DNA from 2 places in the Streptomyces sp. NPDC088745 genome. Region 2 is predicted to be linked to the other one. Evidence: predicted binding sites of a transcription regulator. Region 2 holds the regulator's gene; the other holds the start of a gene.
The links. Region 2 encodes HrcA, which represses chaperone genes, less so after heat shock. Its sites were predicted from a motif close to TTNGCACTCNGNNNNNCNGAGTGCNAA; they were not measured.
Positions count from the first base shown of each region.

Region 1: the regulator HrcA is predicted to act here: its motif matches at 5,258-5,284, upstream of groL (chaperonin GroEL).

Region 1 covers NZ_JBIVLB010000001.1:417,012-432,714, forward strand. Annotated here, with positions in the region: gene ACIP93_RS01810 (MurR/RpiR family transcriptional regulator) at 1-203, shown strand, start outside; gene murQ (N-acetylmuramic acid 6-phosphate etherase) at 200-1,141, shown strand; gene ACIP93_RS01820 (PTS transporter subunit EIIC) at 1,179-2,660, shown strand; gene ACIP93_RS01825 (Uma2 family endonuclease) at 2,664-3,266, opposite strand; gene groL (chaperonin GroEL) at 3,467-5,089, opposite strand; gene ACIP93_RS01835 (cold-shock protein) at 5,521-5,724, opposite strand; gene ACIP93_RS01840 (MoaD/ThiS family protein) at 6,167-6,442, opposite strand; gene thrC (threonine synthase) at 6,472-7,758, opposite strand; SAM riboswitch class I at 7,774-7,901, opposite strand; gene ACIP93_RS01850 (glucosyl-3-phosphoglycerate synthase) at 8,073-9,020, shown strand; gene ACIP93_RS01855 (trehalose-6-phosphate synthase) at 9,131-10,549, shown strand; tRNA gene ACIP93_RS01860 (tRNA-Met) at 10,606-10,682, opposite strand; gene otsB (trehalose-phosphatase) at 10,729-11,562, opposite strand; gene ACIP93_RS01870 (DUF3263 domain-containing protein) at 11,643-11,924, opposite strand; gene ACIP93_RS01875 (extracellular solute-binding protein) at 11,950-13,221, opposite strand; gene ACIP93_RS01880 (sugar isomerase) at 13,482-14,387, shown strand; gene ACIP93_RS01885 (ROK family protein) at 14,898-15,703, shown strand, end outside.
Region 2 covers NZ_JBIVLB010000003.1:7,333-23,035, reverse strand. Annotated here, with positions in the region: partial or broken gene ACIP93_RS09265 (MFS transporter) at 1-771, shown strand, start outside; gene ACIP93_RS09260 (ribonuclease Z) at 1,114-2,019, opposite strand; gene ACIP93_RS09255 (histidine triad nucleotide-binding protein) at 2,025-2,384, opposite strand; gene ACIP93_RS09250 (AAA family ATPase) at 2,735-3,691, opposite strand; gene ACIP93_RS09245 (hypothetical protein) at 3,886-4,533, opposite strand; gene ACIP93_RS09240 (VOC family protein) at 4,578-4,970, opposite strand; gene ACIP93_RS09235 (16S rRNA (uracil(1498)-N(3))-methyltransferase) at 5,080-5,823, opposite strand; gene ACIP93_RS09230 (nitronate monooxygenase) at 5,820-6,917, opposite strand; gene dnaJ (molecular chaperone DnaJ) at 7,010-8,149, opposite strand; gene hrcA (heat-inducible transcriptional repressor HrcA) at 8,150-9,166, opposite strand; gene ACIP93_RS09215 (MBL fold metallo-hydrolase) at 9,339-10,094, shown strand; gene ACIP93_RS09210 (DUF3097 domain-containing protein) at 10,105-10,932, shown strand; gene hemW (radical SAM family heme chaperone HemW) at 11,048-12,280, opposite strand; gene ACIP93_RS09200 (SpoIIE family protein phosphatase) at 12,334-14,280, opposite strand; gene ACIP93_RS09195 (two-component system response regulator) at 14,784-15,368, shown strand; gene ACIP93_RS09190 (AMP-binding protein) at 15,400-15,703, opposite strand, start outside.

The sequences.
Region 1 (15,703 bases), on a different contig from region 2:
CCACTTCCACCGCCCGCGAGAGCGAACTGCGCCCCGCCGCCATGTCGAGCCGGACCAGTCAGCTCCTGGTCGTGGACTGCCTGTTCGTCGGCGTCGCCCAGCGCACGTACGACACGGCGGGCCCCGCGCTCTCCGCCTCGTACGAAGCACTCGCCCACCGCCACCACCCCCGCACCGCGCGACAAGGAACCCCCACCCCATGAACGCCACCCCGTACAGCGACCTGCGTGCCCAGCTCGACATCCTCACCACCGAGGCCTTCCGCCCCGAGCTCGCCGAGATCGACCAGCTCTCCACGCCCGAGCTGGCCGCGCTCATGAACAGCGAGGACGCGACCGTTCCGGCGGCCGTCGCCGCCGAGCTCCCCCGGATCGCCGCCGCCATCGACGCCATCGCCGAACGGATGGCCAGGGGCGGCCGGCTGGTCTACGCCGGCGCGGGCACGGCCGGACGCCTCGGGGTGCTCGACGCCTCCGAGTGCCCGCCCACCTTCAACACCGGCCCCGGCGAGGTCGTCGGCCTGATCGCGGGCGGCCCCTCCGCCCTGGTGAAGGCCGTGGAGGGGGCGGAGGACAGCAGGGAGCTGGCCGCCGCGGACCTCGACGCGCTGGAGCTGACGGGGGACGACACCGTCGTCGGGATCTCCGCCTCCGGCCGCACCCCGTACGCCGTCGGCGCCGTCGAGCACGCCCGCAGCCGCTGCGGAGCGCTCACCGTCGGCCTGTCCTGCAACGCGGACAGCCCGCTGGCGGCGGCCGCCGAGCACGGCATCGAGGTCGTCGTCGGGCCCGAACTCCTGACCGGCTCCACCCGGTTGAAGGCGGGCACGGCCCAGAAGCTCGTACTGAACATGATCTCGACGCTGGTCATGATCCGGCTCGGCAAGACGTACGGGAACCTGATGGTCGACGTCCGCGCCTCCAACGAGAAGCTGCGGGCCCGCTCGCGGCGCATCGTCGCGCTGGCCACCGGCGCGGACGACGCCGAGATCGAGGCCGCCCTCACCGCCGCCGACGGAGAGGTGAAGAACGCGATCCTCATCGTCCTCGGAGAGGTGGACGGCCCCACCGCCCGGACCCTGCTCAAGGAAGAGCACGGACACCTCCGCGCGGCCCTCAAGTCGGCCCGCGACACCGTCTGAACTCCCCTGCCCCCCGCACAGCAAGGCACCCCGCACCATGAGCACCGGCACCCCTGAGAACAAGAACCGCGCCACCGCCGCCGCGATCCTTCCGCTCGTCGGCGGCGCGGACAACGTCACCTCGGTCGCCCACTGCATGACCCGGCTCCGGCTGGGCCTGCGCGACCGCTCGCTCGTCCAGGACGACGCCCTGAAGGCGGTGCCCGCGGTCATGGGCGTGGTCGAGGACGACACGTACCAGATCGTGCTCGGGCCGGGCACGGTCGCCCGGGTCGCCCCCGAGTTCGAGGCCCTCGTCGAGGAGGACAGGTCCGCCTCCGCCGGCGCCCCGACCGCCGAGCAACTGGCCGCCGAGGGCGCCGCGCTGCGCGCCGCGCAGAAGGCGAGGAACGCAACCCCGTTCAAGCTCTTCCTGCGCCGCATCGCCAACATCTTCGTCCCGCTGATCCCCGCCCTCATCGGCTGCGGCATCATCGCCGGCCTCAACGGACTGCTCGTCAACCTGGGATGGCTCCCGGCCGTCACCCCCGCCCTCGCCTCCATCGCGTCCGGCTTCATGGCGCTGATCGCGGTGTTCGTCGGCTTCAACACGGCGAAGGAGTTCGGCGGCACGCCCATCCTGGGCGGTGCGGTCGCGGCGATCATCGTCTTCCCCGGCGTCGCGAAGATCGACGCGTTCGGCCAGACCCTCTCGCCCGGTCAGGGCGGCGTGCTCGGCGCGCTGGGCGCGGCGGTCCTCGCGGTCCACGTCGAGAAGTGGTGCCGCAGGTGGGTCCCGGAGTCCCTGGACGTCCTGGTCACCCCCACCCTCACCGTCCTCCTCTCCGGCCTGGTCACGATCTTCGGGCTGATGTTCGTCGCGGGCGAGGTCTCCACGGCCATCGGTACGGGCGCCAACTGGCTGCTCGACCACACCGGCGCCTTCGCGGGCCTGGTCCTCGGCGGGTTCTTCCTCCCCCTGGTCATGCTCGGCCTGCACCAGGCGCTGATCCCCATCCACACCACCCTCATCGAGCAGCAGGGCTTCACGGTCCTCCTGCCCATCCTGGCGATGGCGGGCGCGGGCCAGGTCGGCTGCGCGGCGGCGGTCTTCCTGCGCCTGAAGAACAACCACTCCCTGCGCGACACCATCAAGTCCGCGCTGCCCGCCGGAGTCCTGGGCGTGGGCGAGCCGCTCATCTACGGCGTCTCCCTCCCCCTGGGCCGCCCCTTCGTCACCGCCTGCGCGGGCGGCGCGGCGGGCGGGGCCTTCGTGGGGCTCTTCTCGATGCTGGGCGACAAGGTGGGCTCGACGGCCATCGGCCCGTCCGGCTGGGCGCTCTTCCCCCTCCTCCAGGGCAGCCGGGGCCTCGGCACGACGGCCGCGATCTACGCCGGCGGCCTGCTGGTCGGTTACGCCGTCGGGTTCCTGGCGACCTACTCCTTCGGCTTCACCAGGACGATGCTGGCGGAACTGAACGCCCCGGCGGCCGGTCAGGCCGCCGACCCCGAGCAGCCCGGGGACCCGGTCGCCGTCTGACGCTCAGCGCGGAAAGCGCGAGGTGTCCAGTTCCCCGCCGAAGGGCTCGGGCAACACCACCGGCTCTCCGAAGGGCACCCGGTCCATGTGCTTGTACGCGCCGTTGTGCGGCTCGGTGAACAGGGTGCTGGTCGGCCCGTGCTCGTCGAACCGGTCGATCAGGAGGTAGGCGGGGACGGGCGCGTGCGCGTACGCCCAGAGCTTCTTGGTCCGGTCGTCACGGGCGTTGCCCCGGGAGGTGATCTCCACGACGAGAAGCGCTTCGGCCGCGTCGAGAGGGTCGGTCACGTCCGGGTCGTCGTCCGCCACGAAGCGCTCAGGCATCACCACGAGGTCGGGGATGTAGAGCTTGTCGAGACGGGCGATGTGGACGCCGAGCGTCTGGAAGACCCCCATGTCCGCGGGAAGCACCCCGTAGAGGAACTTCTGGAGCTGATGGGCGATGGCGTTGTGGTGGCGGTGAGGCGGCGGTACCAAGACGATCCGTCCTTCGTCGATCTCGGCGCGCCAGCCCTCGGGCACATCCAGTCCGCGCCAGGTTCCCAGCAGGTAGTCCCACGGCCGGACGGTCTGCGGCTGATCGTGCTCAGCCATCGCAGCGGTCATCGCGGTTCCCTTCTCTCCTGGCCCGAGGACGATCCGACCCTAGGGCGACGAACGGGCGGGTACGTGCCACTCCGGCCAGCATCCCACGAAGGGGTGACCCCTGGCCCGTGCTGCCGCGGCCGCCCGGGAACGCCACCGGGGCGGCACCCCCGAAAGGGGTGCCGCCCCGGTGGACGTGCGTACGGGACCTGCCAGGGGGACTAGAAGTCCATGTCCCCGCCCGGCATGCCGCCCGGGGCGGCCGCGCCGGCCTTCTCGGGCTTGTCGGCGATGACGGCCTCGGTGGTGAGGAACAGCGCGGCGATGGAGGCGGCGTTCTGCAGGGCAGAGCGGGTCACCTTCGCCGGGTCGAGGATGCCCTCGGCGATCATGTCGACGTACTCACCGGTCGCGGCGTTCAGGCCGTGGCCGATCGGGAGGTTGCGGACCTTCTCCACGACGACGCCGCCCTCGAGGCCGCCGTTGACGGCGATCTGCTTGAGCGGGGCCTCCAGCGCGAGCTTCACGGCGTTGGCGCCGGTCGCCTCGTCGCCCGTGAGCTCCAGCTTCTCGAAGACCGCGGAGGCCTGGAGGAGGGCGACGCCACCACCGGCGACGATGCCCTCTTCGACGGCCGCCTTCGCGTTGCGGACGGCGTCCTCGATGCGGTGCTTGCGCTCCTTGAGCTCGACTTCGGTGGCGGCGCCGGCCTTGATGACGGCCACGCCGCCGGCCAGCTTCGCCAGGCGCTCCTGGAGCTTCTCGCGGTCGTAGTCCGAGTCGCTGTTCTCGATCTCGGCGCGGATCTGGTTCACGCGACCGGCGACCTGCTCGCTGTCACCGGCACCGTCGACGATGGTCGTCTCGTCCTTGGTGATGACGACCTTGCGGGCGCGGCCGAGGAGGTCCAGGCCCGCGTTCTCCAGCTTGAGGCCGACCTCTTCGGAGATGACCGTGCCGCCCGTGAGGATGGCGATGTCGTTCAGCATGGCCTTGCGGCGGTCGCCGAAGCCCGGGGCCTTGACGGCGACGGACTTGAAGGTGCCGCGGATCTTGTTGACGACCAGGGTGGAGAGCGCCTCGCCCTCGACGTCCTCGGCGATGATCAGCAGGGGCTTGCCCGACTGCATGACCTTCTCCAGCAGCGGAAGGAGGTCCTTCACGTTGCCGATCTTCGAGTTGACGATGAGGATGTACGGGTCGTCGAGCGCCGACTCCATGCGCTCCATGTCCGTCGCGAAGTACGCGGAGATGTAGCCCTTGTCGAAGCGCATGCCCTCGGTGAGCTCGAGCTCCAGGCCGAAGGTCTGCGACTCCTCGACCGTGATGACGCCTTCCTTGCCGACCTTGTCCATCGCCTCGGCGATGAGCTCGCCGATCTGGGTGTCGGCGGCGGAGATGGAGGCCGTCGAAGCGATCTGCTCCTTGGTCTCGACATCCTTCGCCTGCTCCAGGAGCGCGGCGGAGACGGCCTCGACGGCCTTCTCGATGCCACGCTTCAGGGCCATCGGGTTGGCGCCCGCGGCGACGTTGCGGAGACCCTCACGGACCAGCGCCTGCGCGAGGACGGTCGCGGTCGTCGTGCCGTCACCGGCGACGTCGTCCGTCTTCTTCGCGACCTCCTTGACGAGCTCGGCGCCGATCTTCTCGTACGGGTCCTCGAGCTCGATCTCCTTGGCGATGGAGACGCCGTCGTTGGTGATCGTGGGGGCGCCCCACTTCTTCTCAAGGACGACGTTCCGGCCCTTGGGGCCAAGGGTGACCTTGACGGCGTCGGCGAGCTGGTTCATGCCACGCTCGAGGCCGCGCCGGGCCTCCTCGTCGAACGCGATGATCTTGGCCATGTGAAGTGGTCCTCCCAGGACTGGGGTGGATTTCTCCGGACCGTACGATTCGGCGCCCGCGACGGACGGCCTCGCGATGCCCGGGATTCCTTACCCCGACACCACTCGGCCTCACCGAACCTGGTCCAAGTTCTGTCACTCTCACGGGGAGAGTGCTAACGCCAATGATTAGCACTCGACCCATGCGAGTGCAAGCGGATACCACAGATCGCGGGAAGCGCAGCAGGTCGTGGGCCGGACGTGCGACGGGACCCGCGGCCGGGGCGCGACGGGATGCACGGCCGGGGCGCGACGGAGCCCGCGAGGGGCGCGCGGCCGGAGTGCGCCCGGACGCACCTGGGGCCCGTACCCCGGTGACGGAGTGCGGGCCCTAGGTGTGTGAGTGCTGGTGAAGTCGCTGAGTAGTGCGTCGGTGGCCGATCGCGCCGAGATCAGACGGCGAGCTTGACCATGTCCGCCTGCGGACCCTTCTGGCCCTGCGAGATCTCGAACTCGACTCGCTGACCCTCTTCAAGGGTGCGGTAGCCGTCCATCTGGATCGCGCTGTAGTGGACGAAAACATCCGCACCACCGTCGACCGCGATGAAGCCGTACCCCTTCTCCGCGTTGAACCACTTGACGGTGCCCTGAGCCATGCCTAACTCCCCTATTACTGGCCCTTGCGCGGGGCCGCACTTCGCGACCCCGGGTCAGACCCCACCCGCCGACAGGATCGCGGTGGGCGTGCGCCGTAGCGCGTCGACCGCGGCTGAATGTATCCGCCCAACTGCCCTCTGCAACAGGTCAATTGGACGAGAATTCTGGGCACGCCCGAACGCCCGGAACGGTCAACTCTCGCGTTTCCGGGGCAAGTCGGGCCGGACATAGCGTGTGCATCGGCGGCAAAACGCTCGGGCACACGGGCCGCATCTTGTCGCCTTCTCATATGCGCGGGGCATGGGCGGCGACCGGGGCTTCCCCCACTCTACCCCTTTCAACCCTGCAGAATTGCCCCCTCCGCTTGTGTGCGGAGGGGGCAACAGGGGTCGGTGCGGAGCGCGTTGGGGCGTGCGGACGCCCCCACGGCAGGGGCGGCGGTCAGCCGCCGGCGACGGCCGGGATGATCGAGACGCCGGCGCCGTCCGGGGTGGCCGTCTCAAGGCCGCTCTCGAAGCGGACGTCGTCGTCGTTCACGTACACGTTCACGAAGCGGCGCAGCTTGCCCTGGTCGTCCAGGACGCGCGCGGCGATGCCCGTGTGGTTCTTCTCCAGGTCGGCGATGACCTCGGCGAGGGTCGCCCCCTCGGCGGCCACCTCGGCCTCGCCGCCCGTGTACGTGCGCAGGATGGTGGGGATGCGGACCTTGACGCTCATGGTGTTCAGCCTTTCCAGTACGGGGGAATTCAGCGTGCCAGGCCGGCGTCGCGGAACGCGTCCAGGCTCGGGCGGATGGTCGCGGAGGGGCCGGTGGTGGGGGCCACCGCGTCCAGCGTCTTGAGGCCGTCGCCGGTGTTGAGGACGACGGTGGTGAGGGCGGGGTCCAGCAGGCCGGCCTCGATGAGCTTCTTCGTCACGCCGACGGTCACGCCGCCCGCGGTCTCCGCGAAGATGCCCTCGGTGCGGGCCAGCAGCTTGATGGCGTCCACGACCTGCTCGTCGTTGACGTCCTCGACCGCGCCGCCGGTGCGCCGGGCGATGTCCAGGACGTACGGGCCGTCCGCCGGGTTGCCGATGGCGAGCGACTTGGCGATCGTGTCCGGCTTCTGGGGGCGGACCACGTCGTGCCCCGCCTTGAAGGCCGTCGACACCGGCGAGCAGCCCTCCGCCTGGGCGCCGAAGATCTTGTACGGCCTGTCCTCGACCAGACCCAGCCTGATCAGCTCCTGCAAGCCCTTGTCGATCTTGGTGAGCTGGGAGCCCGAGGCGATCGGGATGACGATCTGGTCCGGCAGCCGCCAGCCGAGCTGCTCGCAGATCTCGTACGCGAGCGTCTTGGAGCCCTCGCCGTAGTACGGGCGCAGGTTGACGTTGACGAAGCCCCAGCCCTCGCCGAGCGGGTCGCCGATCAGCTCGGAGCAGAAGCGGTTCACGTCGTCGTAGTTGCCCTCGATGCCGACCAGCTCGCCCCCGTACACGGCGGCCATGACGACCTTGCCCTGCTCCAGGTCGTGCGGGATGAACACGCAGGAGCGGAAGCCGGCCCGGGCGGCGGCCGCGCCGACGGCGCCCGCCAGGTTGCCGGTGGAGGAGCAGGAGAGGGTCGTGAAGCCGAAGGCGCGGGCGGCCTCGACGGCGATCGCGACGACGCGGTCCTTGAAGGAGTGGGTCGGGTTCCCGGAGTCGTCCTTGACGAACAGGCCGCCGGTGACGCCCAGTTCACGGGCCAGGTTGTCCGCCTTGACCAGCTTCGTGAAGCCGGGGTTCAGGCTGGGCTTCTCGGCGACGTCGGCCGGGACGGGCAGGAGGGGGGCGTAGCGCCAGATGTTGTTCGGACCGGCCTCGATGCGCTTGCGCAGCTCCTCCGCGTCACCGGCGGGCAGGTCGTAGGCGACTTCCAGCGGGCCGAAACACAGCCGGCAGGCGAAGATCGGGCCGAGCTCGAAGCGCTCCGAGCACTCGCGGCAGGAGAGGGCGGCGGCGGGGCCGAGGTCGACGGTCTGCGGAGCGGCTTCGGTGGTCTGCACAGCCATGATGGCGAGGTCCTTTCCTCATCTTCCCCGCGACGACTTTCGTCGCGAGACGGAATTGGCACCTTCCCGACCTGACCTCGCGGTCGGCCGGGGGGTTGCCGGGACTTCAACGGGCCGTTTCCCTCTGTCCCTCTGGATGAGCGCTATGACGCCGGCGCCGCGCGGACGGCCGGGTGTTTGTGTGCGGAGGACCCCGACATGCACAGGTCGTCCGCGTTGTTCAAGACTGTAACCGAACCCCCGGACGGGTGTGCCAGACGTCCGGAGCGCGAGATGGATCACAGGAACGACCACAGGGACGGGAGTGGAGCGGCGTGCTGGAAGAGGTGGAGCGCTGGCTTGGGGCGCGGTCCTGGTCGGCCGCCGACCGCCCGCCGGAACTGCTGCTCGCCGCCAAGGCCGCCCAGGGGCTGAGCGTCAGCGTGGTCCTGCCCGCCCTGAACGAGGAGGCGACGGTCGGCGAGATCGTGGCCACGATCCGCCGGGACCTGATGGGCCCCGCGTTCCCCCTGGTGGACGAGCTGGTGGTGATCGACTCCGGTTCCACCGACCGCACCGCGAAGGCGGCGGCCGGGGCGGGCGCCCGGGTGGTGCACCGGGACGCGATCCTGCCGCGCCTGACGCCGCTGCCCGGCAAGGGCGAGGTCCTGTGGCGCTCACTCCTGGTCACCACCGGGGACGTCGTCTGCTTCGTGGACGCGGACCTGAGGGACTTCGACGCCTCGTTCGTCTCCGGGGTCGTCGGCCCGCTGCTCACCGACCCGGCCGTCGACTTCGTGAAGGCCACCTACGACCGCCCGCTCGACGGCGCGGCGGGCCAGGGCGGCCGGGTCACCGAGCTGATGGCCCGCCCGCTGCTCAACCTGCACTGGCCCCGGCTGGCCGGCTTCGTCCAGCCCCTGGGCGGCGAGTACGCGGCCCGCCGCTCGCTGCTCGAGCGGCTGCCCTTCCCGGTCGGTTACGGGGTCGAGCTCGGCCTGCTCATCGACGCCCTGCACACGGTGGGCCTGGACGCGCTGGCCCAGGTGGACGTGGGGGTGCGCGTCCACCGCCACCAGGACGGCCAGGCGCTGGGCCGGATGGCCGCCGCGATCTACCGCACCGCCCAACTGCGCCTCTCCCGGGGGCATTTGATCCGCCCCTCCCTCACCCAGTTCGAGCGGGTCGGCGCGCGTTTCGTGCCGCGCACCCACCCCGTGGACACCGAGGAGCGCCCGCCGATGCGGGAGATCGCGGAGTACGCGGCACGTCACGCCGCGTGACGCCCCCGGTCCGGGGCGGGCTCCGCACGGACCGTGACCGGCCGGACGCGTCGCGTCGGCACGGCCGCACGCACGTTTGAGGGGAATCCTTACCGGCTAGGTTTCGCCACATGACTTCCCCGTACGACGCTGAGCAGCCCCCGCCGGTCCAGGCCGAGATCCTCGTCGCCTCCAACAGGGGCCCGGTGACCTACTCCCTCGGTGAGGACGGCGAGCTGACCGCCAGGCGCGGCGGCGGCGGGCTGGTCTCCGGCCTGTCCGCGATCGGTCCGGACGCCGACGCGCTGTGGGTGTGCTCGGCGCTCGGCGAGGGCGACCGGGAGGCGGTGCGGCGCGGGGTCGGCGAGCCGGGCGTACGGATGCTGGACATCGACGCGGACACGCACGCCGACGCGTACAACGGCATCTCGAACTCGGTGCTGTGGTTCGTCCACCACCTGCTCTACCAGACCCCGCTGGAGCCGGTCTTCGACGCGGAGTTCCGCCGCCAGTGGGCGGCGTACGAGACGTACAACCGGGCCTTCGCGCAGGCGCTCGCGGAGTCCGCGGCCCCGGCGGCGACGGTCCTCGTCCAGGACTACCACCTGTGCCTGGTGCCCGGCATGCTCCGGGAGCTGCGCCCCGACCTGCGCATCGGCCACTTCTCGCACACCCCGTGGGCCCCGGTGGACTACTTCCGCCTCCTCCCCGACGACATCGCCGAGCAGCTCCTGCGCGGCGTCCTCGGCGCGGACCGGGCGGCCTTCCTGACCCGGCGCTGGGCGGACGCGTTCACGCAGTGCGCGCTGAGCGTGCTGGGCGAGGAGGCGCTCGACGGCAAGCGGATCGGGGTGCACGGGCTCGGCGCGGACGCGGACTTCCTGCGGGAGCGGGCGCACCGGGACGACGTGGCGGAGCGGCTGACGGCGCTGCGCGAGCAGGTCGGCGGCTCCGGCCGGCGCACGATCGTGCGCGTCGACCGCACCGAGCTGTCCAAGAACATCGTGCGCGGCCTGCTGGCGTACGAGCACCTGCTCCGGACCCGCCCGGAGTGGCGCGAACGGGTGGTGCACATCGCGTTCGCCTACCCCTCCCGGCAGGACCTGGCGGTGTACCGCGAGTACACGCAGGAGGTGCAGCGGGTCGCGGACGACATCAACGCGACGTACGGCACCCCGTCCTGGACCCCGGTCGTCCTGCACGTGAAGGACGACTTCGCGCGCTCCCTGGCCGCGTACCGCCTCGCGGACGTGGCGCTGGTCAACCCCATCCGGGACGGCATGAACCTGGTCGCCAAGGAGATCCCGGTGGTCTCCGACGAGGGCTGCGCGCTGGTGCTCTCGCGGGAGGCGGGGGCGTACGAGGAGCTGGGCGAGGACGCGGTCGTGGTGAACCCGTACGACGTGGTGGGCACGGCGGATGCGCTGCACGAGGCGCTGTCGATGGAACCCGGGGAGCGCGCCGAGCGGACCAAGCGGCTCGCGGCGGCGGCGACGGCGCTGCCGCCCGCGCGGTGGTTCCTGGACCAGCTCGAGGCGCTGCGCGCCTAGGAACGGCCGAAGGCCCGGAACCCCTGTGCGGGGTTCCGGGCCTTCGGCGTACCTCTTGGTAGCGGGGACAGGATTTGAACCTGCGACCTCTGGGTTATGAGCCCAGCGAGCTACCGAGCTGCTCCACCCCGCGTCGGTGAACATGACAGTACGGGGTTTCGGCGGCGGTGGGAAATCGGTTATCCGGCGATGCGCTCCGCGAGGCCGGCCAGGAAGGCGGTCACCTCGGCCGGTCCCGGCAGCAACACGTCGGCCTGCTCGGCGAGTTCGGGGATGGCGGTGCCGCTGCACACCAGGAGGCCGGGGACCCCGTCGGAGCGGAGCTTCTCGACGGCCGCGTAGGCGGGGAGGTCGCCGAGGTCGTCGCCCGCGTAGACCACGCACCGGGCGCCGACCTCGCGCACGTACGCCTCCAGCGCGACGCCCTTGTCGACGCCGGGGGGCCGCAGCTCCAGCACCAGGCGGCCGGGTTCCAGGATCAGCCCGTGCCGGGCGGCGAGCTCGGCGAGGGGTGCGCGCAGCGCCTCGAAGGCGGCCTCGGGGTCGCTGGCCCGCCGGGTGTGGACGGCGACCGCCTGGCCCTTCTCCTCCACCCAGGTGCCGCGCCAGGCCCCGTGCGCGTCGAGCACGCCGGGGAGCTCGCCGCGGGCGGCGGCGATGCCGGGGTGGGGGGCGGGGGCGTTCACGGTGCCGGAGCGGGCGTCCCAGCGCTCGGCGCCGTAGTGGCCGAGGACGACGAGGTGCTCCAGGCCGGCCGCTCCCGCGAAGCCGCCGTAGCGCACCGCGACGCCCGCCGGGCGCCCGGTGACGATCGCGACGGACGCCACGTGCGGGGCGAGGGCCGCGAGGGCGGGGACGGCGCCGGGGTGGGCACGGGCCTGCTCCGGGTCGGCGACGATGTCGGCGAGGGTGCCGTCGAAGTCGAGCGCGACGAGGGCGCGGGCGGGCTCGGCCAGCAGGGCGGCGAGGGCGTCGCGACCGGCCGGGGTGGACGGTTCGGGAAGAGTGTCCATACCGCTGAGCCTACCGAGCGGCCCCCCGGGCCGGACGGGGGGTTCCGGCCGCACGGCTCCGGCCCGGCACCGCCAGGAGGTCAGCGGCGGGCGCGGCGGTCGTCGCGGACCCGGCGCAGGCGCTTGACCGTCGCCGGGTCGTGCTCCCACGCCCTCGCGTCGTCCAGGAGCGCGTTGAGGAGCTGGTAGTAGCGGGTGGGCGAGATGCCGAGCTGCTCGCGGATCGCCCGCTCCTTGGCCCCCGGCCCGGGCCAGCCCCGCCGCTCCACTTCGAGGACGGCCAGCTCGCGGGCGGACAGCCCCCCGGCGGCGGGGGGGCCGTCCGGGCCGGGCCCGTTCTCGTACGGCTGCTGCTCAGACATGCGTCCAGCCTAGGCCGACGCTCCGCTACTGCGTCGCGCTGTCCAGCGCGGCGGCCTCACGGGAGAGGACGCCCAGGACACCCGCGGGGGTGTTCGAGGGCTCGACGGCCGTGCCGATCTGCTGCTTGATGCTCTCGCTGACCTTGGCCCAGGAGGTCTTGGAGACCGGGTAGGACACCGAGGACGGCAGCGCCTGGAGGAACTTGCGCACCTTCTGGTGCTTGCTGTCGGAGGCCATCTTCTGCGAGGCGGTGAGGGTGACGGGCAGCAGGTCGAACCGGTCGGCGAAGGCGATGACGTTCGCGTCGCTGTAGACGAAGTCGAGGAACTTGCCCATCTCCTTGCGGTGGCCGTTCTGCTTGAAGCCCATCATCCAGTCGGCGACGCCCATCGAGGGGCGCTTCTTGCCGTCGGGGGTGGGCAGCGGCGCCATCTCGTACTTCACGCCGTTCTTCTCGGCCTGCTGCATCAGCGACGGGTGGCCGTTGAGCATGCCGACCTGGCCCTTGGCGAAGGCCTCGAAGGCGGCCTTGCGGTTGAGCTTGCCGGGGGCGACCGGGCCGGTCAGGCCGGGCGTGACGAGGCTGTTCTTGAGGAACTCAAACGCGTCGATGTTGTCGGAGGAGTTGAGGGTGTACGTACCGATCTCGTCGACGTAGCCGGAGCCGCCCGCCAGCATCCAGTTCAGGGTCTCCGCCTGGGCCTCTTCGGGGCCCAGCGGCAGCGCGAACGGGGTGGCCACCCCGTCCTCCTTGAGCTTCTTCGCGTCGGCGGCGAGCTCCTTCCAGGTGGTCGGGGCCTCGGTGATGCCCGCCTTCTCGAAGAGGGTGCTGTTGTAGAAGAGCTGGCGGGTGCTGCCGACGAAGGGCATCCCGTACTGGACCCGGTGGACCTTGCCGTCCTCGGCGAGGGAGTCCAGGAAGTTGGCCTGGGTGGGGATGGAGAGCATCTCGGCGGCCGAGTAGAGCTTGTTGTCCGAGGCGTAGTCCGCGTAGGCGCCGATCTGGGCCAGGTCGGGGGCCTTGCCCGCCTTGACCATCTCGCCGACCTTGCGGTCGACGTCGTTCCAGGACTGGATCTCGACGTCGACCTTGATGCCGGGGTTCTTCTCCTCGAACTTCTCGGCCAGGTCCTGCCAGTACTTCTTGGTGCCGTCGCCGCCGTCGAGGTTGTAGTCGGCTGCCACCAGCCGCAGAGTGACGTCACCCGCGCCGCCGACGCTTCCGCAGCCGGAGACCGATATCGCCGTCGTGAGTGCGGCGACTGCCGCGGTCAGACCCAAGTAGCGCCGCTGCACAGCCCGTTCCACCCTTTATTGCCCGTTTTGTTGCTTGTTGACGTTGATGTACGCGTGCCCTTGTGAGGCGTTGCGCGCGCCACCTGCGCCCTTGTCCACATGAGTTGCGATTTTGGCCCATGTGCGACCGCGAGGTCTACACCACTTGGGTATCTCTTCCGCAACACCTTCCGCAAATCGCGTACGGCCTGCTAAGCAGAGCGGCAGCAAGGTCATCCCGTGTCCGCCCGTGTCCGTCCGTGTTCTAGGAGCCGTCGCGCATGTCCCGCACCGCAACTGAGATTGCCACCCAGCCGACCTGTTGGCGGCGCGCCGCCGAGTACGCGGCCGACTTCGAGGGCCTTCCCCTGCCTGGTGAGCGCGTCGCGGTCACCGGCTGCGGCACGTCGTGGTTCATGGCGATGGCGTACGCGGCGCTGCGCGAGGCGTCGGGCCAGGGCGAGACGGACGCCTTCGCGTCGTCGGAGTTCCCGGTGGGCCGTTCGTACGACCGTGTGGTGGCCATCACACGCTCGGGCACCACGAGCGAGGTCCTGGCGCTGCTCGCCGAGGTCCGCGGCACCGCGCCCACGCTCGCCCTCACCGGCGACCCGAAGACGCCCGTCATGTCCGCGGCGGACACCGTCGCCGTGCTCGACTGGGCGGACGAGGAGTCCGTCGTCCAGACCCGTTTCGCGACCACCGCCCTCGCCTTCCTGCGGGCGGGCCTGGAGCGTACGGGCAAGCTGGCGGACGGGGTCAAGACGGTGGCGGAGGCGGCCGTCGACGCCGAGCTGGCGGTCACCGAGCCGCTGCCCGAGGCGGTCACGTCGGCCGAGCAGTGGACGTTCCTGGGGCGGGGCTGGACGTACGGCCTGGCGCAGGAGGCGGGGCTGAAGATGCGCGAGGCGGCGGGGGCGTGGACCGAGTCGTACCCGGCGATGGAATACCGGCACGGGCCGATCTCCATCACCGGCCCGAACCGGGTGGCGTGGATGTTCGGCGCGCTGCCGGAGGGGCTGGCGGGGGACGTGACGCGGGTGGGCGGCAGCGTGGTCGCCCACGCGTCGGCGGACCCGATGGCGGATCTGATCCGGGCGCAGCGGCTGGCGGTCGTCCTGGCGGAGTCCAAGGGGTACGACCCGGACCACCCCCGCAACCTGTCGCGCAGCGTGATCCTTCCCTGATCTCGACTTGCCGGGGGGCTTCCGTGGCTGGGGGACCTTCCCGTCCCCTTGGGCGACGGGGCCGCCCCAAGGGGGCGGGACGGGCGGGCAAGGGGGCGGCCCCCTCCCGCTCCCGGCCCACCCGGGTGCTGCCCCCTGCGCAAGCGCCTGTGCCGGGCGAGCTCCTCCGCCGAGGCCGAGAGCTCAGTCCCCGTACCGGATGCGTCAGCCTCGCCCGGCTTGGGCAGAGAGGCCCCGGACCCGCCCCTTTCCCTAAAGCGCTCGCCGCGCGGCCAGGCGCACGGTTCCCGTGCAGGTGAGTGGGTGGCTGGGCGCGCAGTTCCCCGCGCCCCTGACGGGGCGTACCGCCCGGTGGGAGCCGTGCGGGTGCGTCGTGGCGGGGCGCGCGGTTCCCCGCGCCCCTGAAGGGGCGCCCCCCGGTGGGAGCCGTGTGGGTGGGTCGTGGCCGTTCGCGTCCCCGACAGAGGCAATGGACTAGACCTCTCAGGGCAGACGCGCGACACTGACCCCGTGAATCACGTCATCGCCCTCGATGTAGGCGGCACCGGCATGAAAGCCGCCCTGGTCGCCCCCAACGGCACCCTTCTCCACGAGGCCCGCCGCCCCACCGGCCGGGACCGCGGCCCGGACGCCGTCGTCGAGTCGATCCTCGCCTTCGCCGCAGACCTCCGCGCCCACGGCGAGACCCACTTCGGCGAGAGCGCCCGCGCCGCCGGCGTGATCGTCCCCGGCCTCGTCGACGCCGAGAACGGCGTCGCGCTGTACGCCGCCAACCTCGGCTGGCGCGACGTCCCCCTGCGCGCCCTCCTGAGCGAGCGCCTCGGCGGCATCCCCATCGCCCTCGGCCACGACGTCCGCACCGGCGGCCTCGCCGAGGGCCGCGTCGGCGCGGGCCGGGGCACCGACCGCTTCCTCTTCGTACCGCTCGGCACCGGCATCGCCGGCGCCATCGGCATCGGCGACGGCATCGAGGCCGGCGCCCACGGCAACGCCGGCGAGATCGGCCACATCGTGGTGCGCCCCGGCGGCGTCGACTGCGGCTGCGGCCAGCGCGGCTGCCTGGAGCGGTACGCCTCCGCCTCCGCCGTCTCCCTCGCCTGGGCGCAGGCGTCGGGCGAACCCGACGCCGACGCCGCCGACTGCGCGAAGGCCGTCGAGGCCGCGGACCCGAGGGCGCTCGCCGTCTGGCAGGACGCCGTCGACGCCCTCGCCGACGGCCTGGTCACCGCGCTGACCCTGCTCGACCCGCGCACGATCATCGTGGGCGGCGGGCTGGCCGAGGCCGGGGAGACCCTGTTCGCGCCCCTGCGCGCCGC
Region 2 (15,703 bases):
GCCGCGACCCGGCTGCCGCACCGCGGGGCGGGCCTGGTGCTGGCCGCGGCGATGCTGTGCTGGTCGATGTGCCAGAACGCCCTGTGGGGCGTCAGCAACCGCATCGCCACCGTGCAGGCGGGTCTCACCGAGGTGAGCGCCGGCGCGGTGTTCGCGGCGGCCCTGGGCGCCGGACTGCTCGGCGTCACCGCCGCCGGCGCGCTCGGGTCGCGGCTGGGGCGTGCGGTGCCGGTGGGCGCCGGTACGGCGTTCATCGCGCTGTGCGTGGCGCTGAGCGCGTCGGCGACCGGCGCCGGTTCCTTCGCGGCGGGCGAGATCCTGTGGAACGCGGTCTACCCGGTGGTGCTGTCGTACCTGATCGGGCTGGCCGCCTCGATGGATCCGCGCGGCCGCTGGGCGGTGTTCGCGGGGTCGGCGTCCTCGCTGGGCGTGGCGTGCGGTCCGGTGGCGGGCAGCGTCCTGTCGGCGCGGGCGGGCTTCCCTGCCATGGGGCTCGTGCTGGGCTGCGTCCTGCTGCTGACGGCGGTGCCGATGACGCTGGTGGCGCTGCACACCGGCGGCCGTCCGCTGGTCGCCGGTGCGGTACGGCGCAGGGGCGGGGCCCCGGCGGCCGTCCTGGCGGGCACCACGGGCGCGCCCGCCGGCCAGGTGCCGCAGGTGGGCGCGGCGGAGCAGGAGGTCGCGGAGATCTCGCTGCGGCCGCTCGCCCGGCGGGCGCGCCCGCCGGGGGCCCCCCCCCCCCCCGGGGGGGCGCCCCGCGGGGGGGGGGGGGGGCCGCCCGGGGGGGGGGGGGGGGGGGGGGGGCCCGGGCGGGGGGGGGGCCCCGCGCGCGCTGGGGCTCGCGGTGATCCGGGGCCGCCCGCCGGCCCGGGGGGGCCCCCCGCCGTTCGCCCGCACCGCGCCGGGGCGGGCGCCACGGGGGCGGGAGCGGGAGCCGCGCGGGGTCGGGGCGCGGCGGTAGCGGCGCGCGGGGTCAGCGGTAGCGGCGCGCGGGAAGGAGGGAGTTCCGGCGCCCTGCCGCCCCGGTACGCGCCCTCGTCCCGTACGCCGCCGGCACCCTCTCGCCCCGGTCGCTACATCCGCTTGGGCACCGGCACCCTCTCGCCCCGGTCGCTACACCCGTTTGGGCACCGGCACCCGCATCAGGTCGTCGGCCACTGTCAGTTCCCCTTCGAAACCCGCTGCCCTGGCCTGGCGCTCGAACTCCTCCGGATCGCTGTAGCGCTGCGAGAAGTGCGTCAGGACCAGGTGCCGTACGCCTGCCTCCCGTGCCGCCCCCGCGGCCTGTCCGGCGGTCAGGTGGCCGTGGTCGGCGGCCAGGCGCACGTCCTCGTCGAGGAACGTCGACTCGATGACGAGCATGTCGCAGCCCTCGGCGAGCACGTGCACGCCGTCGCACAGGCGGGTGTCCATGACGAAGGCGAAACGCTGGCCCCGGCGTTCCTCGCTCACCTCGGCGAGTGTGACCCCGTTCAGCACGCCGTCGCGCTGGAGGCGCCCCACGTCCGGGCCCTCGATGCCGTGCGCGGCGAGCCGCTCGGGCAGCATGCGGCGGCCGTCCGGCTCGACCAGCCGGTAGCCGTAACTCTCCACCGGGTGCGACAGCTTGTGCGCGGACAGGGTGTATCCGGGCGTGTCGGCCACGACCCCGTCGGCCGACACGGGGGCCTCGGCGATGTCGACGCTCTCCCGGTAGGCGGTGGAGTACCGCAGCCGCTCGAAGAAGTGCTGTCCGCTCGCCGGGTAGTGCGCCGTGACCGGGTGCGGGACCTGGTCGAGGTTGATGCGCTGGATCACCCCGGCGAGGCCCAGGGAGTGGTCGCCGTGGAAGTGCGTGACACAGATGCGGTCGATGTCGTGCGCGGCCACCCCGGCGCGCAGCATCTGCCGCTGCGTGCCCTCGCCGGGGTCGAAGAGGAGTCCCTCGGCGTCCCAGCGCAGGAGGTAGCCGTTGTGGTTGCGGCGGCGGGTGGGGACCTGGCTGGCAGTGCCGAGGACGACCAGTTCGCGGGCGGACACGACGGCTATCCGGGCGGCCAGGTGAGGCCGCGCCCGCCCAGGACGTGCGCGTGCGCGTGGAAGACGGTCTGGCCGGCGCCGGAACCGGTGTTGAAGACGATCCGGTGGCCGCTCTCGGCGACGCCCTCCGCGAAGGCGACCTCGCCGGCCTCGCGCAGCACGTCGGCGGCTGCCTGCGGATCGGCGGCGGCCAGCGACGCCGCGTCCGGGTGGTGCGCCTTGGGGATCACCAGGACGTGCGTGGGCGCCTGCGGGTTGATGTCGCGGAAGGCGAGGGTGGTCTCGCTCTCGCGGACGACGGTGGCGGGGATCTCCTTCGCGACGATCTTGCAGAACAGGCAGTCCGCCTGCGGTTCACCGGGCATGGAAACCTCCTGGAAGAGGGTGATCGGACACGGCGCATGCTATCGGCCCGCTCCCGCTCCCGACCTGCCGCGTCACGGCCCGCACACGGGACGCGGCCCGGCGGGGGGGGGACGGCCCGCACCGGGCGCCCCGCACCGGGAACCGCCCCGTCCCGGGCACGCCCCGCCCGTCGTCCGGGGGCCCCGCGCCGTACCGGAAGTGCCAGGACCCCTCCCGTACGCCTCACGGCCGCGCACGACACGCACCACACGGCCCGTCCGACGGCGGCCCGTCCGACGGCGGCCTCTCCGCGAGCACGACGGCCGCGCGCGGCCCGCGCCCGGGCGGGTCCACGGCACCGGCGGCGGCGTTACGGCCTGCCCAGCCCCGCCAGCAGCAGTTGCCCGTACTCCCGGTGCGCCAACGGCAGCCGGTAGGTGCCGTCCTCCTCCGGCAGCACCACCGACGCCTCGACCAGCGCGTCGAGTTCGCCGCCGTCCGCGAACACCGTCTCCACCTGCTGCGCGGTGAAGTTGCCGGTGAACGCCGACAACTTGGCCCACAGCAGCCGCTCCGCCCGCCCGCACAGGTCGTGGCTCCACGCGATCGCCCGCAACAGGGTGCGGTGCCTGGCCGGCTGCTTGGGTCCGTGTATCAGCACCCCGAACCGCGCCCCCGGCTCGCACAGGCTGCCGTAGAGCTGCTGCGGCGTGGTGTTGTTCCCCAGGGTGCGGGCGGCCAGCAGGACGCTCAGCGGGTCGCCGTCGAGGCGCTCGGCGAGCAACCGGGTCCAGAACACCGGCAGGTCCACCCCCTGCACCGCCGCCTTCTCCCGCAGGAGTTCCACGGTGTGCTCGCGCGACAGCGGCCGCAGCGGCACCCGGTACTCACCGGGCACGCCGACCGCGCCGCGGCTGGTCACCAGGATCTGGAGCCCCGGGCACGCGTCGTGCAGCCTGCCCACCAGATAGGCGCAGCCCGCCCGGACGTGCTCGCAGGTGTCCAGCACGAGCAGGCCGCGCCGTCCCGCCAGCAGCCGCAGCACCGCCTCCATGGGGTCGGTGCCGCTGCCGGGTGCGGTGCCCGCGTGGAGCGCCGCGGCGACGGTCTGCGGAACGAGGGCGTTGTCCGCGCAGTCCGAGAGGTCGGCCCGGTGCACGGGGAGGTCGGTGACGGTCTCGGCGATGCGGGCGGCGAGGTGCGTCTTGCCGACCCCGGCGGGACCGGTGAGGGTCACCAGCCGGGTGTCCGCGAGCACGTCGAGCAGCTCGTCGAGGGACGGCTCGCGGGGGAGCCGGGGGACGGGAAGGCCGTGTGCGGGGGGCATGGGACCCACTCTGGCCGGGCCCGGAGAGGGCGCGCGCCCCTGCGGTCCGGAGATCCGTACACCTAATTCGGCGGGCCGCCGCCGCGTAGGTATGCGGGAGGCGGCCTCGTGCGCCGCTCCCGGGCCCGTCGGGCCTGCCGGGTCCGCCGGGCCTGCCGGGTCCGCTCGTACGCCGCCGTCCCCGTCGCGCGTGCTCACTTGCCGGGGGGACAACCGCACGTGGGTGCGGGGTCCGGCGCGGGGGCGGGGCCGACGGTCACGGTCACCGTGACGGTGGGCCGGGGGGCGGGCGGGTCGGGCGAGGGGGCGGGGGCGGGCCGGGTGGCGGTGGCGGTGACCGTCCTGGTGGGGCGCACGGTGGGCTCCGGGGGCGGGCTCCAGGTGGGCGGGCGGGTGGTGGGCCGGGCTCCGCAGTCGCCGAGCACGCTCACCCGGAACACGGTGCGCCCGCCGACCTCGGCGGCCAGGTCGCCCCGTACGCAACGGCCGTCGCGCTCCTCGGTGACCCTCCCGGCGACGCGGATCTCCTCGCCGTCCTTGGTCTGCCCCTCGCACGCCACGGAGGCGACGCCGGACGCCGTCGCCGGGGACGGCCGGACCGAGGGGAGCGCACTCCCCCGCGCACCGCCGCCGACCGTGGACGTACAGGTCAGCCAACTGACGTCGAAGCCGGCGCGCTCCAGCGCACGCGTGCCGGCCCGGTCGGTGGTCAGCGCCACCGCGAAGGAACTCGGGCCGCCTTCGCCGCCGGGTTCGCAGGCGGCCGCGCCCGCCGCCGTCGCACCGGCGAGGACCGCCGCCGCGAGGACGCGCCTGTGCCGTGCTCGCCTCCGTGCCCCCATGTCCGGCAGCCTCCCACCGCCCCGGTGCGAAGGACAGGCGCGTTTCAGCCGCCGAGCAGCAGCCACTCCTGGAGCTCGACCAGGTTCCCCTCGGGATCCTCCAGGTGGGCCGCCCGCATGCGCTCCGTCAGCGGCGCCGGCCCGTGCACCAGCACCGCACCGCGCGCGGTGATCTCCGCGCAGTACCGGTCGAGGTCGTCCACCCGCAGCACCACGAACGACCGGTGCCCCGCGGGCTGCCCGGCGACCTCGCCCAGCAGGCCGGCCATCACCGCGCGGTCCTGGAGCGCGATGCCCGCCGACCCGGTCGACGGGGAGAACTTCTCGTACGGCCCGTCCACGAACCCGGACTGGGCCCGGAGCCCCAGCACCTCGCCGTAGAAGCGGTAACAGGCGGCGAAGTCGGTGACCAGCAGCCTCACCTGTGCGAGTTCCATGGCGCTCTCCCTCGGTGCGAGTGACATCCGTGGTCTTCCGCGCGATCCGGCCGCGGCCCGGTCCCCGGCACCCGTGCCCGCGGGCGGGCGCCCGGCTCCGGCGCCGGGGTCAGGACCACCGTCCGGTGCGTCCCAGCAGCAGCGCGGTGGCCGCCGTGCCCGCCGTGCTCGTCCGCAGCACGCTGCGGCCCAGCCGGTACGTTCCCGCCCCCGCCCGCGCGAACAGTTCCAGCTCCTGCGGCGAGACCCCGCCCTCGGGACCGACCACCAGCACGAGGGAACCCTCCGCGGGCAGCTCCGCGAGCGCCAGCGCGGCGCTGTCGGCGTCGCGGTCCTCGTGCAGGACGGCGGCGAAGTCGGCGGTGGCCAGAAGTGCGCCCACCTGCTTGGTGCTCATGGCGTCGGCGATCTCCGGGAAGCGGAGCCTGCGCGACTGCTTCCCGGCCTCCCGCGCGGTGGCCCGCCACTTGGCGAGGGACTTCGCGCCCCGCTCGCCCTTCCACTGGGTGATGCAGCGCGCCGCCTGCCACGGCACGACGGCGTCCACACCGGTCTCGGTCATCGTCTCCACCGCCAGCTCGCCGCGGTCGCCCTTGGGGAGTGCCTGCACGACGGTGATGCGCGGCCGGGGCTCCTCCTCGACGACGGTCCCGACGACCTCCACGACGAGCCGGTCCTTGCCCTCCGCGGCCACCACGACGGCCTCGGCGCCGCGCCCGCGCCCGTCGGCGAGGACGACGTCCTCCCCCGCCGTCAGCCGCCGCACGGACACCGCGTGACGCCCCTCGGGGCCCGCCAGGACGTACTGGCCGCCCTCGGGCACGTCCTCCACCACGAACACCGGCGCCGTCATGACGTCGACCTCCTCAAAGCCATCTCCGTCCACGCCGCGTCCGCCTCGGCCGACAGCACCTGCACCAGCCGCCCGGCGGGCAGGTCCCTCGCCAGCCGGTGGCCCTGCCCCGCCCACAGCGCCATGCCCTGGGCGTCCCCCACCCGTGCGGCGGCCTGCCGCAGCCCGGCGGTCAGGTAGTGCACCTCCGGGTAGGCGGAGGGCGCGTACCGCCCGTGCTCGCGCATGAAACGGTTCACCAGCCCGCGCGCGGGCCGGCCGGAGAACGCGCGGGTGAGTTCGGTCCGTACGAACAGAGGGTTCTTCAGGGCGTTCTTGTGCAGGGCGTGCGCACCGGACTCGGGGCACGCGAGGAACGCCGTGCCGAGCTGTGCCGCGTCCGCCCCGGCGGCCCGCACGGCGGCGATCTGCGCCCCGCGCATCAGCCCTCCCGCGGCGACCACCGGCAACTGCACGGTCTCGCGGACCTGCGTCACCAGCGACAGCAGCCCCAGGCCCCCGCTGCCGTCGGTCTGCGGGTCGTCCCGGTGGGTGCCCTGGTGGCCGCCGGCCTCGATGCCCTGCACGCACACGGCGTCCGCGCCCGCCCACTCGGCGGCCTGCGCCTCCTCCGGGGTGGTGACCGTGACGATCGTGTACGTCCCGACGTGCGCCAGCGCGTCGAGCTCGTCCCGGGAGGGGCAGCCGAAGGTGAAGGACACCACCGGCACCGGGTCGTCGACCAGGAGCGCCAGCTTGGCCTCGTACCCGTCGTCGGTGCCGTGGTCGTCCTGCTCGGCGATCGGCGTCTCGTACCAGGCGCTCTCGCTCGCGAGCTGCTGCCGGTACAGGTCGACGGCCGCCGGATCGGCGGCGGCCTGCGGCATGAACAGGTTGACGCCGAACGGCTTCGAGGTCAGCGCACGGAGCTGCTTGATCTCCTCGTACGTTCCGTCGGCGGTCTTGTACCCGGCGGCGAGGAAGCCGAGCCCGCCCGCGTCCGACACGGCCGCGGCCAGCTCGGGGCGGGACACCCCGCCGGCCATGGGCGCGGCCACGATTCCGCGCCGGCACAGCTCTCCCAGCGCGGGCACCACCCGGGTCTCAACAGACATGCCCGCATCGTTTCACGACACGGCCGACCCGCCGAATCGAACAGGAACGGGGCCGGGCCGCCAGGCCCGGCCCCGTTCCGCCACCCACCGGCTCAGCGGCCGTTGAAGGCGTCCTTCAGCCGCGAGAACAGTCCCTGCTGCCCCGGCTGGAACTGGCCCTGCGGCCGTTCCTCGCCGCGCAGCTTCGCGAGCTGGCGCAGCAGGTCCTCCTGCTGCGGGTCCAGCTTCGACGGCGTCAGCACCTCGACGTGCACGATGAGGTCACCGCGCCCGCCGCCGCGCAGGTGCGTCACGCCGCGCCCGTGCAGCGGCACCGACTGGCCCGACTGCGTACCGGGACGGATGTCGATCTCCTCGACCCCGTCGAGCGTCTCCAGCGGCACCTTGGTGCCGAGGGCGCCCGCCGTCATCGGGATGGTGACCGTGCAGTGCAGGTCGTCGCCGCGCCGCTGGAAGGTGGGGTGCGGCTGCTCGTGGATCTCCACGTACAGGTCGCCGGCGGGGCCGCCGCCGGGGCCGACCTCGCCCTCGCCCGCGAGCTGGATGCGGGTGCCGTTGTCGACACCGGCCGGGATCTTCACCGTCAGGGTGCGACGGGAGCGGACGCGGCCGTCGCCGGCGCACTCCGGGCACGGCGTCGGCACGACCGTGCCGAAGCCCTGGCACTGCGGGCAGGGGCGCGAGGTCATGACCTGGCCGAGGAAGGACCGGGTGACCTGCGAGACCTCACCGCGCCCGCGGCACATGTCGCAGGTCTGCGCGGAGGTGCCGGGGGCCGCGCCCTCGCCGCTGCACGTGGTGCAGACGACGGCGGTGTCGACCTGGATCTCCTTGGTGGTGCCGAAGGCCGCCTCGTTGAGGTCGATCTCCAGGCGGATCATGGCGTCCTGGCCGCGGCGGGTGCGCGAGCGCGGGCCGCGCTGCGACGCCGTGCCGAAGAAGGCGTCCATGATGTCGGAGAAGTTCCCGAAACCGCCCTGGCCGAAGCCGCCCGCGGCACCGCCGCCGCCGGAGGCCGACAGCGGGTCGCCGCCGAGGTCGTAGACCTGCTTCTTCTGCGGGTCCGACAACACCTCGTAGGCGGCGTTGATCTCCTTGAAGCGCTCCTGGGTCTTCGGGTCCGGATTGACGTCCGGGTGGAGCTCACGGGCGAGGCGCCGGAACGCCTTCTTGATTTCGTCCTGGGAAGCGTCGCGGCGCACGCCGAGTACGGCGTAGTAGTCCGTGGCCACTTACGACTCCGCCAGGATCTGTCCGACGTAACGTGCCACTGCGCGTACCGCTCCCATCGTTCCGGGGTAGTCCATGCGGGTCGGTCCGACCACGCCTAGTTTGGCGACTGCCTCGTCGCCCGAACCGTAGCCGACTGCGACCACGGACGTTGAACTGAGTCCTTCATGGGCGTTCTCGTGCCCGATGCGCACCGTCATGCCGGACTCGGTGGCCTCGCCGAGCAGCTTCAGCAGTACCACCTGCTCCTCCAGCGCCTCCAGTACGGGGCGGATGGTGAGCGGGAAGTCGTGGCCGAAGCGGGTGAGATTGGCGGTGCCGCCGATCATCAGCCGTTCCTCGGTCTCCTCCACCAGTGTCTCAAGGAGAGTCGCGAGCACCGTCGAGACGGTTCCCCTGTCCTCCGGCTCGAACGACTCGGGGAGGTCCTGCACCAACTGCGGCACGTCGGCGAACCTGCGGCCCACGACCCGGCTGTTGAGCCGGGCCCGCAGGTCCGCGAGGGAGGTCTCGCCGAACGGCGCCGGGCAGTCGATCATCCGCTGCTCGACGCGGCCGGTGTCGGTGATCAGCACCAGCATCAGCCGGGCCGGGGCCAGTGAGAGAAGTTCCACATGGCGCACCGTGGAGCGCGTCAGCGACGGGTACTGCACGACCGCCACCTGCCGGGTCAGCTGCGCGAGCAGCCGCACGGTGCGGGCGACGACGTCGTCCAGGTCCACGGAGGCGTCCAGGAAGTTCTGGATGGCACGCCGCTCCGGCGTCGACAGGGGCTTGACCCCGGCCAGCCGGTCGACGAACAGCCGGTACCCCTTGTCGGTGGGGATGCGCCCGGCGCTGGTGTGCGGCTGGGCGATGAACCCCTCGTCCTCCAGGGCCGCCATGTCGTTGCGCACGGTGGCCGGGGAGACCCCGAGCTGGTGACGCTCGGTGAGGGCCTTGGAGCCGACGGGCTCCTCCGTGCCGACGTAGTCCTGGACGATGGCGCGCAGCACTTCAAGTCTGCGTTCACTGAGCATCGCGCACACCTCCAAGCCGTGATGTTCCCTGGTGCCGATCGGACATGTGGAGCTTGTGCCCCGGTGTCCCGCTTGGCACTCACCGTGTGCGAGTGCCAGCGATTCCCCGGGTCAGTGTACGGCGGCGCGGTCCGGTCCGGGCAAGGGCGGCTGCTCACGCTAGCGTCACGGTATGGACATGCGATGGGAAGAGGCAGGCTGGGAACGTCTCGCTCCGGGGGTCGGCAGGCGGCGGATGCCCGGCTGGGACGCCACGATCGGCCTGGTGGCGGGGGCCCGGGGGGCCCTGCTGTACGACACGGGCTCCTCGCTGCGGGAGGGCGCGGAGGTACGGACGCAGGCCGAGGCCCTCCTGGGCCGCAGAGTGACGCACGTCGCTCTCGGCCACCCGCACTTCGACCACGTCCTGGGCACCGGGGCGTTCGCCGGCGTCGAGGTCTTCGCCGCGTCCGGCATGGACGTCCTGCTGACCACGCAGCGCGACGCGCTCGCCGACGACGCGGCCCGGCAGGGGGTGCCGCACGACGCCGCCGTCGAGGCCGCGGAGCTGCTGCGCGCCCCGCGGCACCTGGTGTCCGACGAACGCACCCTCGACCTGGGCAGCGGGCGCGGTGTCCTGTTCGCCAACCTGGGGCCCGCGCACAGCGGGCACGACCTGGTGGCCCTCGTACCGGGCCTCCGGGGCGGCCCCGGGGTCGTCTTCTGCGGGGATCTGGTGGAGGAGTCCGGGGAGCCGCAGGCGGGCCACGACGCGGTCGGCGGGCGGTGGCCCGAGGCGTTGGACCGGCTGCTGGCTTTGGGCGGCGAGGACGCCGTGTACGTGCCGGGGCACGGGGCCGTGGTGGACGCGGCGTTCGTACGGGCGCAACGGGACGCGCTGGCGCGCCGTTTCGGGGTCTCCCGACCGGTCGCGCGGCCGGTGTCGTAGCGTCGGCGGCATGCGCAGTTACAGCCCGGACTTCACGCCGCCGTGGAAGAAGCCGAAGCCCGTCCCCGAACTGGCCGCCGAGTACGACCTGGTGGTGGAGGAGGTGTCGACGGGCTTCTGCGGTGCGGTCGTCCGTACCGAGAAGACGGCGCAGGGGCCGACGGTCACCCTGGAGGACCGCTTCGGCAAGCACCGGGTGTTCCCGATGACCCCGGCGGGCTTCCTCCACGAGGGGACGCCCGTGACGCTGGTGCGCCCGTCCTCCGGTGCCGGTCCGGTGCGTCCCGCCCGTACCGCCTCCGGGTCGGTCGCCGTCGCGAACGCCCGCGCGCGCGTGGCGCGGGCGGGGCGCATCTACGTGGAGGGGCGGCACGACGCGGAGCTGGTGGAGCGGGTGTGGGGCGACGACCTGCGCGTCGAGGGCGTCGTCGTCGAGTACCTGGAGGGCATCGACGACCTGCCCGCGATCGTGGCCGACTTCGCCCCGGGCCCGGACGCCCGGCTGGGCGTCCTGGTCGACCACCTGGTGCCGGGCTCGAAGGAGTCCCGGATCGCCGCCCGGGTGACGGACGCGGACGTCCTGGTCGTCGGGCACCCGTACATCGACGTCTGGGAGGCCGTGAAGCCGTCGTCGGTGGGCATCCCCGGCTGGCCCCGGGTTCCGCGCGGCCAGGACTGGAAGACGGGCGTGTGCCGGGCGCTGGGCTGGCCGGAGAACACCGGGGCGGCCTGGCAGCACATCCTGGGGCGGGTGCGTACGTACAAGGACCTCCAGCCGGAGCTGCTGGGGCGCGTCGAGGAACTCATCGACTTTGTGACGGCCCCGGAGGACGACTGAGCGCCGCAGGACCGCTGAGGGCGGCACCCGGTGCCGGGGCGCCGGGGGGCGTGTCCGGCGCCGGGGGGTGTGTCAGGCACCGGGGGGTGTGTCAGGCACCGGGGGCGCCCCCGGCTCAGTCCACGAGGTCCCGCACCACGGCGTCGGCCAGCAGCCTGCCGCGCAGGGTGAGGACCGCGCGGCCCTCGGTGTAAGGACCGTCGTCCAGGAGGCCGTCCCTTACCGCCTTCTCGGCGGCGGCCAGCCCGGCGGGCTTCAGCAGGGACAGCTCGCAGCCCTCCACGAGGCGCAGTTCCAGGAGGATGCGCTCGACCCTGCGGTCCTCGTCGGAGAGCACCTCGCGTCCGGCGCCGGGGGACTTCCCGTCGCCCAGCGCCTGCGCGTAGGCGCCGGGGTGCTTCACGTTCCACCAGCGGACCCCGCCGACGTGGCTGTGCGCACCGGGTCCGGCGCCCCACCAGTCGGCGCCGCGCCAGTACAGCTCATTGTGCAGGCAGCGGCCCGCCCGGGAGGTGGCCCAGTTGGACACCTCGTACCAGGAGTACCCGGCGGCGGCGAGCGCCCGCTCCGTCATCAGGTAGCGGTCGGCGTGCACGTCGTCGTCGGTCATCGGGACCTCGCCGCGGCGGATGCGCCGGGCGAGCTGGGTGCCCTCCTCGACGATCAGGGCGTACGCGCTCACGTGGTCGGGGCCCGCGCCGATCGCCGCGTCCAGGGAGGCCTGCCAGTCGGCGTCGGACTCCCCCGGGGTGCCGTAGATCAGGTCCAGGTTGACGTGGTCGAACCCGGCCGCCCGCGCCTCGGCGACACACGCCTCGGGCCGTCCGGGGGTGTGCGTGCGGTCCAGGATCCTCAGGACGTGCTGTCGGGCGCTCTGCATGCCGAAGGAGACCCGGTTGAAGCCGCCCTCGCGCAGTTCGGCCAGGTAGGCGGGGTTCACCGACTCCGGGTTCGCCTCGGTGGTGACCTCGCAGTCGTCGGCGAGGCCGAACTCCTCGCGGATCGCCCCCAGCATCGTGACGAGGTCGGCAGCGGGCAGCAGGGTCGGCGTGCCGCCGCCCACGAACACCGTGCGCACCGGGCGCGGGTCGTCGCTGAGGACCTTGCGCGCCAGCCGCACCTCCTCGGTCAGCGTCGCCGCGTAGTTGTCCCGGGAGGCGAGCGCGCCGCCCGAACCGCGCAGCTCGGTCGCCGTGTAGGTGTTGAAGTCGCAGTAGCCGCAGCGGGTCGCGCAGTACGGCACGTGCAGGTAGAAACCGAGGGGCCGCTCCCCCGCGTTCCGCAGCGCGTCGGGAGGCAGCGCCCCGTCCTCGGGCATGGGCTCACCATCAGGCAGTACGGAAGGCATGCCCCCATTGTCCGCCCTCCGCGCGCCTTCCCGTCCCGCGGCCGCCCGGCGGGCTACTCGGCGCGCAGCACCAGCAGCGCGAGGTCGTCGTCGGGCGGCTCGTCCGCGAAGGAGTGCACCGCCCTGGTGATCCGCTCCGCCACCCCCTGCGCGGACAGTCCCGCGCACCGGGCGAGCTCCGCGGCGACGCCCTCGCCGTCGTCGAACATCGCCCTGCCGCGGCGGCGCTCGGTCACCCCGTCGGTGACGCTCAGCAGGGTCTCCCCCCGTGTCAGGACGAACGTCTCGCTCTCGTACGTCGCGTCGTCGAGGACGCCGAGCAGCACTCCGGGCCGGCCGGCCGTCCGGACCTCCCCGTCCGGTCGCAGCACCAGCGGCAACGGATGCCCGGCGCTGGAGACCGTGCAGCGCACACCGCCGCCGTCGGCCTCCGGCAGCGGCTCCAGCTCTCCGTACAGCATCGACAGGAAACGTGCCTGCGGCCCGTCGGGGAGTTCCTGTCCCCCGGCGGCGGCGACCAGCCGGGCGGCGGCGTCCGCCGACTCCGTCGCGTCGTCCAGCAGCAGCCTGTTGAGCCGGTCCAGCACCTCCGCCACCTGGTAGCCCTCGCGGGCGAGCAGCCGCAGCCAGGGGCGCACCAGGCCGGTGACCACCGCGGCCTCCGGGCCGTTGCCCTGTACGTCGCCGAGCGCGAAGCACCAGCGTCCGTCGGCGGCGTGGAAGATGTCGTAGAAGTCGCCCCCCGCGACGCCCTCGCCGCGCGGCTCGTAGACGAGCGCACTGGTGATCCCGGGGATCTGGGCGACCTGGCTGGGCAGCAGGGCGCGCTGCAGCACGTGCGAGATGGTGGCCTGCTGGGTGTAGCGGCGGGCGGCTCCCACGGCGAGGGCGACACGGCGGACGAAGTCCTCGATGAGCCCGGTGACCTCGTCGGGGATGCGCAGCATTCCCGCCCTGCCGAGCATCAGAACGCCGACCCTGCGCCCGCCGACGACCATGCGGCAGGCGAGCACCGCCCCGGCGCCCGAGAAGCCCTCGCCGGTGCCGGGCCAGGGAAGCGCGACCGGACCGCCGCGCGCCGAGTCCGGCAGCCGGGGCGGCTCCTTCTCCAGCAGCGTGCGCAGCTCCTCCATGCACGCCTCGCGCGCGTGCCAGACCCGGGCCAGGCGGGGTTCCGCGGAGGGTCCGCCGCCCTCCGGGTCGAGCCACACGGCACACCAGTCGGCGAGCCGGGGCACCAGGAGCTGGGCGGCGAGCGCCACCACCATGTCCTGGTCGAACTGCCCGGCCAGCAGGTCGGAGGCCTCGGCGAGGAACGACAGGGCCCCCCGGTTGATCCAGTCGGGGTCCTCGTCACGGGCCTGCCGCCGGGGCAGCGGGGCGAGGATCTCCGCGGCCCGCAGCCCCCGCTGGAGGGCCTGGTGGGCGGCCGGGGAGGTGAGATCGGCGGGCGTGAACGCCGGACCGTCCACCGGGGAGGGCTGCCAGCCCTCCAGCGGGAGGGCGGCCCAGACGGTCTTGAGTCCGGTGCGGTAGGTGACGCCCCAGCTCTCGGCGAGCCCCGCGACGAGATGCAGCCCCCTGCCGTACTCGGGGGCGGCGCTGCGGTCGTGCCGCTGCGGTTCGTTGCGCACGACACGGGCGGGGTGGTGGTCGGAGACCTCGATGACGAGGGCGGCGGCCTCGCCGGTGGCGCGTGCGGGCTCGACGCGGCAGAGCAGCTCCACGGTGGTGCCGGCGTGCACCACCGCGTTGGTGACGAGTTCGTTGACGACGAGGCAGGCGTCGTCGGCGAGCCGGCCGGCGAAGTTCTCGTCGGCCGGCAGCAGGGGGGTGCCGGACCAGTCGACGATCGCAGCGCGCAGGAACTTCCGGGCGGCGGACGGGGCGAGTGGGTTGCCGGGCAGGCTGGTGCGGGCGTAGGGCTGGATTTCGTACCTCCCGGCCCACGGGGCTGTCGCAGGGGGTTCGGCGTCCCGCTGCGTCGGAATGGATGTCACGATGCGCTCCTGAGTCGCTTGTCGCAGCGCGCCGCCCACGGCTGATCGGTTGCCGTAATGCGCCGCTCACGACAACCACAGGGTGACAGACTGAGCCTGCCCATAAGCACCGAGTCACCGAAGTCGGCCGCAATGAACGAAGCCCGTGCAGTCCCACGCGCTGTTGCCCGCTCGGTCGACCGTGCCCCGACACGCGCCGCCACCAGCGCCGGTGTCCCCTGCGCCGAGGGCGGGCACGCGGTGCGCCACGCCGGTGAGGACCGGGCGCACTCCCGCACCCCGCGCCCCCGGCCCGCCGTGACAGCCGCTCCGCGGGACGGTGACTCAGGGGTGCGGCTGCCGCAGACGCAGGCGGGCGCTTCCGCCGGACCCAGCACTCCTCCCGCTGCTGAAACGCGTCACCCGCGTCCGCGCCGCGTTCGACGGCCCCCGACATCCCGAAGCAGGCCGACGCCCCACGGGAACCGGCCGGCCCATCACCGACGCTGTGAGGCGAGTAGACGATGACCACTGAGGCACTGCGGACCGAACGCGCCGGCATCCTGCTCGTGGACGACATGGAGGACAACCTCATCGCGCTGGAGGCGGTCCTCGGCGCACTGAACGAACCCCTGGTGCGGGCCCGTTCCGGCGAGGAGGCGATGAAGGCGCTCCTGCGCCAGAAGTTCGCCGTGGTTCTGCTGGACGTACGCATGCCCGGCATGGACGGCTTCGAGACGGCGTCCCACATCAAACGGCTCGACCAGACGAAGGACGTCCCGATCATCTTCCTGACCGGCACGGAGAACGATTCCGGTTACGCCTTCCGGGGTTACGCCACCGGTGCCGCCGACTTCCTGACGAAACCGTTCGACCCGTGGGTGCTGCGTGCCAAGGTCAACGTCTTCCTGGAACTGCACCGCAAGAACCGTCAGCTGGAGCGGCTGCTCGCCCAGGAGCGCCGTCAGTTCGAAATCCTCGCCGGACAGTTGGCGCGGATCGGCGAACAGGTCGAGCAGGAGTGCCCGGACACCGCGTCGCCGCTGCGGAACCAGGTGGCCCGGATGCGGGAGACCCTGACGGAGATGCGTCGCGACCACAGCGCTTAAGGTCACCACGCATCTCCGTGCCGAACGGGGTTCAGACCTCGCGGGACCCCGCGTACATCTCGTCGATCAGGTGCTTGTACTCGCGCTCCACGACCGGACGCTTCAGCTTCAGGCTGGGTGTCAGCTCGCCGTTCTCGACGTCCAGGTCGCGCGGCAGCAGCCGGAACTTCTTGATGGTCTGCCAGCGCTGCAGACCCTCGTTGAGTTCCTTGACGTACCCCTCGACGAGATTCCGGGTCTCGGGGGCGGCGACGACCTCCGCGTACGACGTCGCCTTGAGGCCCTGCTCCTGCGCCCAGGCGAGGATCGTCGGCTCGTCGAGCGAGATGAGCGCC